3 regions of the Bacillus sp. 11B20 genome follow, and region 1 is predicted to be linked to each of the others. Evidence: riboswitches for the same ligand, from Rfam matches in the RefSeq annotation. Region 1 holds a riboswitch; each other region holds the start of a gene.
What was found. Region 1 has a riboswitch for S-adenosylmethionine ahead of ACN6NB_RS15095 (methionine ABC transporter ATP-binding protein). Riboswitches for the same ligand answer to the same signal wherever they lie in the genome.

Region 1 (4,424 bases):
TCAGATACAGGCAATACTGCACCGTCATATTTTTTGTCGATGAATTCTTTGATTTTATCAGAATGAAGAACTTCCATTAATGCCTTGATCTTATCTGATTTTTCGTCACCTTTGCGAACCGCAACGATGTTTGCATATGGGTTGTTCTTTGTTTGCTCAAGTTCGATTGAATCTTTTTTCGGATTCAATTTATTTTGGATCGCATAGTTGACGTTGATAAATACAGCATCGCCTTCACTGTTTTCATAAGCTTTCGCAGTTAATTCAGGCGCGATTTTTTTGAATTTTAGGTTCTTTGGGTTTTCTTTAATGTTCTTTACTGTTGCGTTGATTGTATCAACCTTTGGATCAAGCTTGATGACACCAGCATTTTGCAGAAGGGCAAGCATACGACCTTGTTCAGCTACGTTGTTTGTCATGATGATTGTTCCGCCGTTTGGAATATCTTTTACTGATTTGTATTTCTTAGAGTAGATACCGAAAGGCTCAAGGTGAACCGCACCAGCACTCACTAGGTTATAATCTTTGTTTGATTTATTTTCTTCGTTTAAGTAAGGGATATGTTGGAAAAAGTTCGCATCCACTTCTTTTTCAGCTAACGCTTTGTTGTACATTTTATAATCGCTAAGTACTTTCACTTTTAAATCGTAGCCTTTTTCTTTTAGAAGTGGTTTTGCTTCTTCAAGAATTTCGGCATGCGGCGTTTTTGAAGCGGCAACCGTAATGGTTTTGCTTTCACTTGCGTTATTAGATGAACCGCACGCAGCTAAAATACCTGCAAATGCTAGAAATAGTGCACTTAGAATCAATTTCTTCATGAATAAATCCTCCCTTAACGTTTATCAATTTTATTTGTAATCAAATCACCGATTATTTGAATAATAAAGACGATGATCAGAATAAACACAGTGGCTACAAGTGTGACATCTGTATTACCAGATTGGTACCCTTCCACATAGGCGAGGTCACCAAGTCCGCCTGCTCCAATTGCACCTGCAATCGCAGTAGAGCCAATTAGAGCAATCGCTGTTACGGTAATACCTGAAATAAGGGCTGGCAATGATTCTGGCAGTAATACTTTGAAAATGATTGTCGACGTTTTTGCTCCCATTGATCGTGCTGCTTCAATGACTCCTTTGTCTACCTCACGCAGTGCAATTTCGACAAGACGTGCATAGAATGGAGCTGACCCTATGACAAGGGCAGGGAGTGCTGCATTAGGACCAAGAATCGTATGCATTAAGAATTTCGTGAACCCTAGTAAAAGAATAATTAAAATGATAAAAGGAATCGATCTGAAAATGTTGACGACAGCGCCGATGACAGCATTAATCGGTTTATTTTCCCAAAGACCGCCTTTACTCGTTAGAAAGAGTAATAGTCCAAGGATAATACCAATGGCAAAGGCAAATGCCAATGAAATCAGTGTCATATACACCGTTTCACCTGTTGCACTCCAGATGACGTCTAAATCAACGTTCGGAAACCATTTCTCAAACATGTGTCATCACCTCGATTTCAACCTGTTTGCTTTGGATATAGGCGATGGCTTTTTCTACCTCAGTCTCTTCTCCATTAATGTGGATAAAGAGTGTTCCAAACGCGCCTTCCTGCGTTTGAGAAATCTTCCCTTGAAGGATGTTCACATCAACATGAAACGATCGAATGATTTCTGTGATCAGTGGCTGCTCGGCAGAATCACCGATAAAGGACAACCGTACGACCTGACCTTCTTTTACTCGCTCTAGGACGTGCTCGATTGTTTCTTTCGCTTCCTCTGGTTCCGCAAGCTGTTTCACAAATCGCTTCGTCATTTCTTCCTTTGGCTGTCTGAAGACGCGTAATACTTCGCCTTCTTCAACAATACGTCCATTTTCCATGACTGCGACGCGATGACAAATTTTGCGAATGACGTGCATTTCGTGTGTAATGAGCACAATCGTGAGCCCTAGTCGTTTATTAATATCGGCCAAAAGCTCAAGGATTGAATCGGTCGTTTGCGGATCTAGCGCAGATGTCGCTTCGTCACATAGAAGAACCTTTGGATCATTCGCTAATGCTCTCGCAATGCCGACACGCTGTTTTTGCCCGCCGCTAAGCTGAGACGGATACGCATTTTCTTTTCCTTCTAAACCGACCAATTTAATCAGTTCATTCGCACGCTCTCTCCGTTTCGATGTCGGTACACCTGCGATCTCAAGCGGGAACATAATGTTTTGTCTCACCGTTCTTGACCAAAGTAAATTAAAGTGCTGGAAGATCATGCTGATTTCTTGTCTTGCTTTCCGAAGTTTCGCATTCGATACTTCATTGATCCGGTTGCCTGCCACTTCAACAATTCCTTCTGTTGGCAGCTCCAGACCGTTTAATAGGCGAATAAGCGAGCTTTTTCCTGCACCGCTATACCCGATAATTCCGAATATTTCACCTTTATCAATATCCAAGTTGACGTCTTTCACGGCATCAACATTTCCGCTTTTTGAATGATACGTTTTTGATACATTCTGTAAATGAATCACAGTCTGATCACCTGCTTTCTTGCTGAATCTATAGGTTTCCATCACATACGTTATTTATTCTTCTTTCTGTCATGACTCTAGCCTGACGTCAGGTCAGTAAAAAAGACCTAACTGCAACGCAAGCAGAAAGGCCTTTTATGTCAATTACGCCTTTCTCTCATCTTTCAAAGCGCTGCGGCTTTGAGTGAATTGGCACCAATTTCAGCTATGCTGACGGTTGCCGGGTTTCATAGGGCACGTCCCTCCACCTCTCTTAATAAGAGAAAATATGTTGTTTTATGTGATGTTCATGTTTTTACTAACGTAGAATATCATGCTATCTGAGATATGTCAACGCTGTAAATCGCTAATTTCCAAGTAAACAACTACGTTATCATTTTTCGAAAAAAACCGTTCGTCAGCCAAAGCACTGCCTCTAGTCTAAGGAGCGCACGGAATGACCCTTTGACTTTGACTTGTCCTCTGCTGATTAACTGCTGTAAGGACATATCTCCATCTAATAATTGTAGAATCTCTTTCCTCTCACCATAAAAGATGAGATCCGATAACTCAATTGCAGGTAGTTTCTTCACTTCACCACGTTCATCCACAATCAATGTACAAGAGTCAGTTTCCGCCTCAAATGTAATCTTCAAGGATGATGATGAGAGCAGCGGTTTTAATAATAAACGCTGCCCTGTGTTACCATGGGCTTTCACATTTTCCACATGTATAACCTCCCTGTCATTTGGTTATACATAACATTTCTCTACAAACATCTTCTTGTCCTTTATAAATAACTCGACAAATTTTCAAATGAATTTCTTGAAATATGACAAAAAACCGCTTTATTTAGCGGTTTCAATCATTTCATGAAGATATGGAACTGAGTGAAAGGCATAGCCTTTTTGCACCAATTCTCCTTTTTTAAACAGTAGAAAGCAAGGAACACTCTCGATCTCAAATGCTTTTGCAAAGCCTGGTGAATAGTTTAAATTGTTTTCGTAAAATGGTACATCCGGCTGCATGGCGTCTACGACTGCCAGCATTTTCTTTGCCAGCTGGCATGTTCCGCAAAACGGTGTATATAAGTATAAAAGAAATAAATCGTCCTCTATCTCTTTGAATTCGTGTTCTTCAATCTCTTTCATAATACGTCCACCCTCATAAATATTTCGAATGAACATCAATGTTTGCAGCTAATAGGATAGATGCAATGTGGGCTGACGGTGAAGCGGCCACTTCGCGGTACGTTCTGTCGACAAAAAGATGAAGTGCTTCAGGGAATTCTTTTCGAAATTGCTTCCGCAGTTTGTCGCCTGCATCGTCACTGTCTGCTAATATGTAAACGTCTTTCCCCACTAAATCGTCCACAAGCTGGTCCAGCTTCGATGTACTGATCGTGCCATTGGTGCAAATGATGGTAACAGGTTCACTTATGACTTCTTTCAGCTTTTGTTTGTCTGTTTTACCTTCTACAATGATGACCTTTTCTATCTCGACATTCATCACGATCACCCGGCCCTTTTGACGTTGATTCACTTCTTCCTTAGATTACAATCTTTCATTCAGGTTGTAAAGATTGGGCGCCTCGTCATCAAAAAGACTGCAGTTTTTGTTCACTGCAGTCTCCTCTGTGATTAGCACCACCCATTTTCATCGTCACAGTCTACATATTTTTCTGTCCCATCGGTCAATGTATCCGTTAGACGATAAAAACGATTTTGATCATAGGAATATCCCGATTTCAGCTCATATTGGTTTTCACTAATCATTGTGCCAATCTCTTCATTTTGATGATAAAGCACCATGCCGCTTTCTTTGAATCGTCCAGTGACATGCTCTGTTATATCCACCTGTTCTTTTTGAAAAGACAAATTGGACACCCCCCATAAAGGTAGAGTGTCCAATTTCACATGAATTAGT
Region 2 (4,424 bases), on a different contig from region 1:
GCGGCTGCTTTCCGTGCTCAACATCTATAATACTTAAACGTCTAAATCCAAATCCTACATGCTCATCATGAAAGTAACCCTCATCATCCGGACCGCGATGAACGATGAGACGATTCATTTGTTTAATTAGCTCTTCCTGTTCAGTAGTTTCGGACAATGGACGGTGATTAAATACACCAACAAACCCACACATATTATTGCCTCCACGTTATGTTATTTCTTAAAAGTAGACCTATAATTAGACAGTATTTTGTCCGATTTTGTTTCACATTTTTTCGCTTTTTACAGATTTTTTTTTAATCAAAAGGAAAACCGCTTAAAATAAGCGGTTTTCTATGTTGTTATTGTCCCAATGCTTCTTTACGAAGTGTTTCGGCTTTATCCGTTTTTTCCCACGGAAGATCTAAGTCGTGACGGCCGAAATGTCCGTATGCAGCTGTTTGTTTGTAGATCGGACGGCGCAGGTCAAGCATTTTAATAATGCCAGCTGGACGAAGATCAAAGTTTGCACGAACCACTTCAATTAATTTTTCTTCAGAAGCTTTTCCTGTTCCGAATGTATCAATTGAAATCGATACAGGCTGTGCAACACCAATTGCATAAGCAAGCTGTACTTCACAAGAATCTGCAAGGCCGGCAGCTACGATGTTTTTCGCTACGTAACGAGCAGCATATGCCGCAGAACGGTCAACCTTCGTTGCATCCTTACCTGAGAAAGCACCGCCGCCATGACGAGCATATCCGCCATACGTATCAACGATGATTTTACGTCCAGTTAAACCAGCATCCCCTTGAGGTCCACCGATCACGAAACGGCCAGTTGGGTTAATAAAGTATTTTGTCTGTTCATCAATCAGTTCACTTGGAACGACAGGGCTGATGACATGCTCTTTTAAGTCACTTTGGATTTGTTCAAGCGTCACTTCTGGTGCATGCTGCGTAGAAATAACCACTGTGTCAATACGAACTGGTTTGTTTTGCTCATCATATTCAACTGTGACTTGTGTTTTTCCGTCTGGACGAAGGTATGCAAGTGTCTCATTCTTACGTACTTCTGTTAAACGGCGAGATAATTTATGCGCTAGGGAAATCGGCAGCGGCATGAGCTCTTCGGTTTCGTTGTTGGCAAAACCAAACATCAATCCTTGGTCACCTGCACCAATCGCATCAATTTCTTCTTCAGTCATTGTTCCTTCACGTGCTTCAAGCGCTTTGTCTACACCTTGCGCAATATCAGCAGACTGTTCATCAATTGATGTAAGGACCGCACATGTTTCCGCATCAAAACCATATTTCGCACGTGTGTAGCCAATTTCCTTAATTGTGTCACGCACCGTCTTTGGAATATCGACATAAGTAGACGTTGTAATTTCACCGCTTACTAATACGAGACCGGTTGTAACAGAAGTTTCACAGGCAACACGTGCATTTGGATCTTTCTTTAAAATTTCATCCAAAATGCTGTCTGAAATTTGATCACAGATTTTATCCGGATGTCCTTCTGTCACTGATTCTGAAGTAAATAAACGACGATTTTGACTCATAATGGCTATTTCCTCCTGTACAAGACCACATCATCCCAAGATGAGGCCTCCAATATGATACGGAACTCGTTCCCTCTTATATTTAAAAACGTTTATATTAGAGATGTTATTGGCAATTTGTTCATATGATATCCCAAAAATAAAAAAACCATTTCCTTCATTGCGAGGAAAGGGTCTGAGATCGCATGCCTTTCACTCTTATCGCTCAAGGTGTTCTTGTACCTTGCATCAGGTTAGCACCTTGGTTTCTCAGCATGTTCATGCCTTTTTCATAAGAAACCGGTTGCTGGGCTTCATCGGGCCTGTCCCTCCACCAACTCGGGATAAGAGTATCCGTTCAATAAGATATCTTATCTTAAACCCTTGCGTCATGTCAATGCTTCATAAGAATTATCTCCCTCTTTTTTCTCCTCATCATTAGCATCACCAAAAAGCATATTTTCATAGCAGAAATGAAAAAACACACACAAAAATGTTTAAATAGTATAGACTATTATTATTAATGTGTTATACTAATCGAAACAAACAAATTCAACGGTAAAGGAAGGGTTTTTTTATGAACTCAGTGGATTTAAAAGAAGATTTGCAGTCATTGCTCTCATTAGAAAATACGCACCAAAATTTATCTGTTCCGAAACTTGTTGAAAAGATTTTGGCACGTAATGAAGGCGTTTTAACATCAACAGGAGCTGTCCGCGCGACAACTGGAGCCTACACAGGACGTTCGCCTAAAGATAAATTTATCGTCAAAGAAGAAAGCTCTGAGCATAAAATCGATTGGGGTCAAGTCAACCAGCCGATCTCCAAAGAAGCATTTGACCGTTTATATACAAAGGTTGTGTCATACTTAAAAGAACGTGATGAACTATTCGTCTTTGAAGGGTTTGCAGGCGCTGATGAAAGATATCGTATGCCGATTACAGTTGTAAACGAATTCGCATGGCACAATCTTTTTGCCAAGCAGCTATTTATCAGACCTGACGGGTCAACACCTTCTTCAAATGAAAAACCTTTCACCATCTTATCTGCACCGCACTTCAAAGCAGATCCTGCAACAGATGGCACAAACTCTGAAACGTTTATCATCGTTTCTTTTGAAAAACGCACGATTCTTATCGGTGGAACAGAATATGCAGGAGAAATGAAAAAGTCCATTTTCTCTGTGATGAACTACCTGCTTCCTGAGCAAGATATTTTATCCATGCACTGCTCAGCAAACGTAGGTCAAGAAGGCGATGTAGCCTTATTCTTTGGACTTTCAGGTACTGGGAAAACGACGCTTTCTGCAAGCGCAAGCCGCAAGCTGATCGGAGACGACGAACATGGCTGGTCTGGCACAGGAGTCTTCAATATCGAGGGCGGATGCTATGCGAAATGTGTGAACTTAAGTGAAGAAAAAGAACCACAGATCTACAAAGCGATCAGCTTCGGATCAGTTCTTGAGAACGTTGTGCTTGATGAAGAAACACGTGAAGCGGATTATGATGATACATTCTTTACTGAAAATACACGCGCTGCTTACCCAATCGAAATGATTGATAACATCGTGAAACCAAGTATCGCAGGACATCCATCTGCCATTGTTTTCTTAACAGCTGATGCGTTTGGCGTCTTACCTCCAATCAGCCGTTTAACAAAAGAACAGGCAATGTACCATTTCTTGAGCGGGTACACAAGTAAATTAGCGGGAACTGAGCGCGGTGTCACATCACCAGAAACGACATTCTCTACGTGCTTCGGTTCACCATTCCTCCCGCTTCCAGCTCACGTCTATGCTGAAATGCTTGGCAAAAAGATCGATGAGCACGGTGCTAAAGTATTCCTTGTGAATACAGGCTGGACTGGCGGAGGCTATGGCACAGGCAAACGAATGAATCTCGCTCATACAAGAGCAATGGTTCAGGCAGCAATCGAAGGTGACCTTGATAATGCTGAAATGATCACTGATGACATCTTTGGCTTACACATCCCGCTTCATATTCCTGGTGTACCAGATGAAGTGCTTCAACCTGCAAAAACATGGGATGACCAAAAGGCTTATCAAGAAAAAGCACACTTCCTTGCCAATGAATTTAAAAAGAACTTCCAAAAATTCAGCCACGCGGCAAGTGACATTGAAGCCAAAGGCGGACCACTCGTATAACCAAATGAAAAAAGCTGAGGAGATTCAATCCCTCAGCTTTTTTTAGTTTGTTGAATGCAATGACACAAGGCGGTACGTCACCTTCGTGACATTGTCTGTCAGCTCTAGTTTTTCAACATGTGCTGTCCCTGTTTTTTCTCCGTCTTTCGTTTTGCGCACCTCAAGTGGAATATTTAACGGATAAATGCGGTATCCATCCTTCATGAGTTCAAATACATTTTCTTCAATTCTTGTCTCTTTTCCCTTTGTGACAATCATTGTATTAAATTCAACAGGCATTCCCATAATGAAAATCCCCCTACTTTCTATATTTCGTTATACTGCTTATTTTAACACATTTCCGCTTTTTCGGCTGTGCATCCATGTGGTCAGCCTTCTCACAATTTCTCGATTATGCTGCGGCGGGAAATAGTGGTTGTATCCATGGAAATACCACGTCTCCACAGACTTCCCGTGCTGGCGCAGTGCATCTTCTAACAAATATGCATGCTCAATCGATACATTTTGGTCCTCTTCTCCGTGGATGATCAGGACAGGTGCTTCAATTTTATCCACATCATTTAAAGGGGTTCTGTTCTCATATGCCTCTGGCACCTTATGCGGCGGACCACCAATCACACGCTTCATCATCCGTCTCATATCCACACGCTCTTCATAAGTCAGTTTCATGTCACTGACGCCTCCCCATGTGACAAAGGAAGCCGCCTCCTGTTTCATTTCTACAGCGGTCCAGATGC
Region 3 (4,424 bases), on a different contig from region 1:
CTGAGATCATATTCTTCATTTACTCGATTAATTAATACGCCACCATGTGGTGTTAAACTCATTTGTTCATCTTCCTCTCAATGTTCATATTTATTAGATGTTAATAGTCGGATTTGTGATTAAATCCCGCCGCCCTGTTCATGAATAGAGCTGCTCTCATTTTTGACTGCCTTCATCAGACTCAGCGCACCAAGTGAGGCAAGCAGTACACTCATCATGATAAAGATAGAGTAATAGTCTCCTTTTAAGAAAAGGCTCACCAGCAAATACGATAGGCTGAGTGATAAGAAGGGTGACACCACCCACACTTTCAGCATTTTTTTCACAACATGTTTGTGAAAAATGTTTGGCCCGCCTTTTGCCATTCCAAGCCCGATAATAGACGAGGAGGTGATTTGTGTAAGCGGAACAGGCAGCCCAAAAATAGAGCTGACGATGACAAGCCCGGCACCGGTACTCGAAAGTAAAATCCCTTCGCCCGTTTGATAGCGGGTGATTTTCTTTCCGTTTGTTTCTAGTACCCTTCTCCCAAGCAAAAGCGCACCAAGTGCAACAAAGATCCCGCCGTAAAGAGTTCCTTGCCCGACTGACAAAACGCCTGACGCGACAAGCGGACCGACCGCATTTGCGACATTGTTCATACCAGCTGAAAACGCCTCTAGAAATCCGCTGAGGATTAACACGACAGATAAAATAGCTGTGCCTTTTTTAGACAGCTTCCGTTTAGGGAACATTCTGATGATTTTGACGACAGCAAAGGTAAAAAGAAAGGCGAAAATCGGGATGATCACCCAAAATGCCACAATCACTAAAATGGATTTCACAAACAATACTTTATACGCGACGGCCACACCAACCACAGCCCCTACTGTGACCTCACTTGTTGATAAAGGGATCGCCATCAGATTCGCTATGAAAAGTGATAGTGCAGCAGAACCAATGATAATACAAACGATTTCAAGTGTAATGACTGATTCTGGCATAATACCAGAGCTGATCGTTTTGACGACCTCACCGCCGCCAATCACTGAACCTGCTAAAATCCCAACTGCACAAACGCTGAGCGCATAAATGGGCTTTTGAATCGCGCCTGACCCGTACGCAATGCCCATAGAAGCAGCTGCTCCGCTTGCGCCTATGTTTAAAGCAAAGAATAGACTAAATAAAATTGCGGCGATTTCCATACATTATGCTCCCTTACTCATGTAATCCGCACTCTGTCTTTGCTGTGCCTGACCATCTGCCAGAACGCAGATCATCTGCAGTAAATGCTGGCTGTGTACACGGTGCACAGCCGATACTTGGATATCCCTGGTCATGCAGCGGATTATAAGTAAGTTCTTCTCTAGATGCATATCTCCATATGTCCTTCCACGTCCAATGGATAAGCGGACATACTTTCACTGATTTGAATTTTTCATCCTTATTTAAGAAATTCGTCCCTGCTCGTTTTGGTGACTGCTCTCTTCTTAAACCGGAAAGCCAAGCTGGATAACCAGATAGGGCTTCTTGCAAAGGAATGACCTTACGCATATGGCAGCAGCTTTGAGGATTTGTTTTCCATAATTGTTCACCGTGCTGCTCATTTTGCTGTTCAACCGTCAGCTCAGGCGTTTTCAATTCAATGTCTAAACCCGGGTATCTTTCCTTTACTGCATCAATTGTGTCGTATGTTTCTTTAAAATGCAGACCTGTATCTAAAAAGACAATTTTCGCATCTTTTTTTACTTTTGCAATCAGATCAATCAGAACGATGCCCTCAATCCCAAAGCTGCACGCATATACGAGCTGGTCACCATAATGACCGTACGCCCATTTCAGTACAGACAGGGCTCCTTTATACAAATCATCTTCTTGAAATGTAATGGACGGCTCTTGCCAATTTTCATAAGTTAACATGATTTCTCCCCTTCCGGAGTACAGCTCATATTGCTTTTTTCCGCACTACTTCAATCTAATTTTTTCGTTCTTTTCCACTTGAATCACTTGACCGTCCTGAACAATTAACGTAATTGAACCGAATTTCATATCCCCAATCAGTTCTTGCATATGCTTTACTAAGTCCTCATCCTGATTTTGTTTCACTTCCATCTCCTCTTCCTCCTCACCGTTAAAATAAAAAAACTTTCTTTCAGTCCGAAAGAAAGATGAGGAAGCTCACGATTTCCTTATCTTTCAAAATAGAATCATTTTGCAGGAAGTAGCACCTTGCGAATCGCAGGTTGCCGGGTTTCATCGGGCCAGTCCCTCCACCTCTCTGGATAAGAGTTTCAATTTGTCTTAAATATTAACACAATTCAAACAAAAGTCAACCCGACTTTATTGATAGGATTAGTTTTTATTAAAATTTGAGTCTATTTTACTATTTTTACCTAAACAAAAAAACTGTGCGGGCAGGCACAGTTTTTGTTAACGATGGGCTTTCACTTTTCAGACCGTTTCTTCCATCCAAGATTCAGAGGAAGGATCTTGTCTCCAGCGTTTTAGTTTGTTCATCGCAGCAGGCTCAATCGCTTTCAATTCAAGTGCCACGTCTGTCAATGTGTCATAGTCTGTTAAGGTGACATATGGAATATTTTTTTCTTGAAATGCTGCCGCTGCTTTTGGCAGTCCGTATGTGAAGATCGCGGCAACTCCTAGTACCTCGCAGCCCTCATCTTGAAGAGCAGCGACCACTTCAAGTACACTGCCTCCTGTGGAAATAAGGTCTTCTACAACGACAACCTTTTGGCCTTTTGATACGGCCCCTTCAATTTGATTTCCTTTTCCATGTGCTTTCGGCTTACTTCTGACATAACACATCGGGATGTTCAAGCGGTCTGCTGCTAATGCCGCATGAGGAATGCCTGCTGTTGCAGTACCCGCGACAACCTCTGCTCCCTTGAAATGAGTGAGAATCAAATCTTTTAGACCTTCAGCAATGTCGTGTCTCACTTGTGGATATGACAATGTCAGGCGGTTATCACAATAGATCGGTGATTTTATACCGCTCGCCCATGTAAACGGTTCGTCTGGTTTTAATGAGACCGCTTTGATTTGTAATAGATGTTTCGCGATTTTTGATTTCATCTGGCAGTCACTCCCACTCTTTCAAAATTTGATGATAGGCTTCTATTGGTTTATCAACTTTTGTGATTGATCTTCCGACAACGATTTGTGAAACACCTTGCTCTTTTGCATAGGCCGGTGTCGCCACGCGCTGTTGGTCATCGGTTTGATCATTCGGTAAGCGAATTCCTGGCGTTACAGTGAGAAAGGATGGTGAAATATGTTCATGAAGTGCTTTAGATTCATGAACAGAGCAAACAACCCCGTCTAGCCCACTTTCATATGCTAATTGTCCGTACCGGATAACAGTCTCTTGCAGCGGACGGTCAATGAGTAATTCATTTCTCATCATGTCTTCTGACGTACTAGTCAGCTGGGTCACTGCAATGATGCCCGGGCGGTTTTGTCCGGCAGGGGTTCCGCTTTCAAGTCCCTCTAACGCAGCCTGCATCATTCGTTTCCCGCCAGCAGCATGCACATTGACCAAATCAACACCAAGTGCAGCAAGCCGGTTCATCGCTTTTTGCACGGTTGTTGGAATATCATGTAATTTTAGATCAAGAAAAATGCGGCAATTTTTTTCTTTCAGCGCATCAAGAATGGCAGGTCCTTCTTGGTAAAACAGCTCCATGCCGACCTTCACAAATAATGGTGTCCCTTCAAAAGGGTCTAAAAAGGCAAGCGCGTCCTTCCCTGATGGAAAATCAAGCGCGATGATGGGCAAGTGCTTCATGTTTCCAGCTCCTTCCGATGCATTCCTCTACAGATGAATAACCATATGCTGCTAACACATTTGGCAGCTCTTCAATAATTTCCGGGCAAATAAATGGATTTACAAAATTGGCTGTGCCGACAGCTACTGCACTTGCACCTGCTAGTAAAAATTCAAGTACATCTTCAGCACTTTGCACTCCGCCCATCCCGATAATCGGAATAGAAACCGCTTGACTCACCTCGTGTACCATGCGCACAGCGACCGGTTTGACAGCTGGTCCTGATAATCCACCTGTTTTATTGGCAAGGATGGGTTTCCCTGTTTTTAAATCTAAACGCATACCGATTAATGTGTTAATCATGGTGAGTCCATCCGCTCCAGCAGCTTCAATCGCTTGAGCAATCTCCACAATATTTGCTACGTTAGGTGACAGCTTGACATAGACAGGTACAGACGAGACTTCCTTGACCGCTTTTGTCAATGACGCCGCCATATTTGGATCTGTACCGAAGGCAATCCCGCCTGTTTTCACATTTGGGCAAGAAATATTCAGTTCAAGGGCATGAACATTTTTTGCTTGGCTGATTTGCTTGGCTACTTCCACATAATCATCAACCTGTGAGCCAGCAACATTCGCAATAATAGGTGTATCAAATTGTTC

Region 2: linked by a shared signal. The riboswitch ahead of metK (methionine adenosyltransferase) and the one ahead of ACN6NB_RS15095 (methionine ABC transporter ATP-binding protein) in region 1 are both predicted to bind S-adenosylmethionine.
Region 3: linked by a shared signal. The riboswitch ahead of ACN6NB_RS07350 (DUF2292 domain-containing protein) and the one ahead of ACN6NB_RS15095 (methionine ABC transporter ATP-binding protein) in region 1 are both predicted to bind S-adenosylmethionine.

Annotation. Positions count from the first base shown of each region.
Region 1 covers NZ_JBLZWZ010000009.1:179,360-183,783, forward strand. The annotation lists gene metQ (methionine ABC transporter substrate-binding lipoprotein MetQ) at 1-818, opposite strand, end outside; gene ACN6NB_RS15090 (methionine ABC transporter permease) at 833-1,501, opposite strand; gene ACN6NB_RS15095 (methionine ABC transporter ATP-binding protein) at 1,494-2,519, opposite strand; SAM riboswitch class I at 2,674-2,782, opposite strand; gene ACN6NB_RS15100 (SCP2 sterol-binding domain-containing protein) at 2,885-3,226, opposite strand; gene ACN6NB_RS15105 (thioredoxin family protein) at 3,347-3,649, opposite strand; gene ACN6NB_RS15110 (toprim domain-containing protein) at 3,663-4,007, opposite strand; gene ACN6NB_RS15115 (YusG family protein) at 4,139-4,375, opposite strand; gene gcvH (glycine cleavage system protein GcvH) at 4,420-4,424, opposite strand, start outside.
Region 2 covers NZ_JBLZWZ010000008.1:865,782-870,205, forward strand. The annotation lists gene asnB (asparagine synthase (glutamine-hydrolyzing)) at 1-193, opposite strand, end outside; gene metK (methionine adenosyltransferase) at 342-1,544, opposite strand; SAM riboswitch class I at 1,740-1,874, opposite strand; gene pckA (phosphoenolpyruvate carboxykinase (ATP)) at 2,101-3,687, shown strand; gene ACN6NB_RS13810 (DUF2584 domain-containing protein) at 3,730-3,972, opposite strand; gene ACN6NB_RS13815 (alpha/beta hydrolase family protein) at 4,012-4,424, opposite strand, start outside.
Region 3 covers NZ_JBLZWZ010000007.1:602,945-607,368, reverse strand. The annotation lists gene sat (sulfate adenylyltransferase) at 1-62, opposite strand, end outside; gene ACN6NB_RS07360 (inorganic phosphate transporter) at 120-1,184, opposite strand; gene ACN6NB_RS07355 (phosphoadenylyl-sulfate reductase) at 1,198-1,899, opposite strand; gene ACN6NB_RS07350 (DUF2292 domain-containing protein) at 1,945-2,049, opposite strand; SAM riboswitch class I at 2,166-2,268, opposite strand; gene pyrE (orotate phosphoribosyltransferase) at 2,431-3,069, opposite strand; gene pyrF (orotidine-5'-phosphate decarboxylase) at 3,077-3,781, opposite strand; gene ACN6NB_RS07335 (dihydroorotate dehydrogenase) at 3,753-4,424, opposite strand, start outside.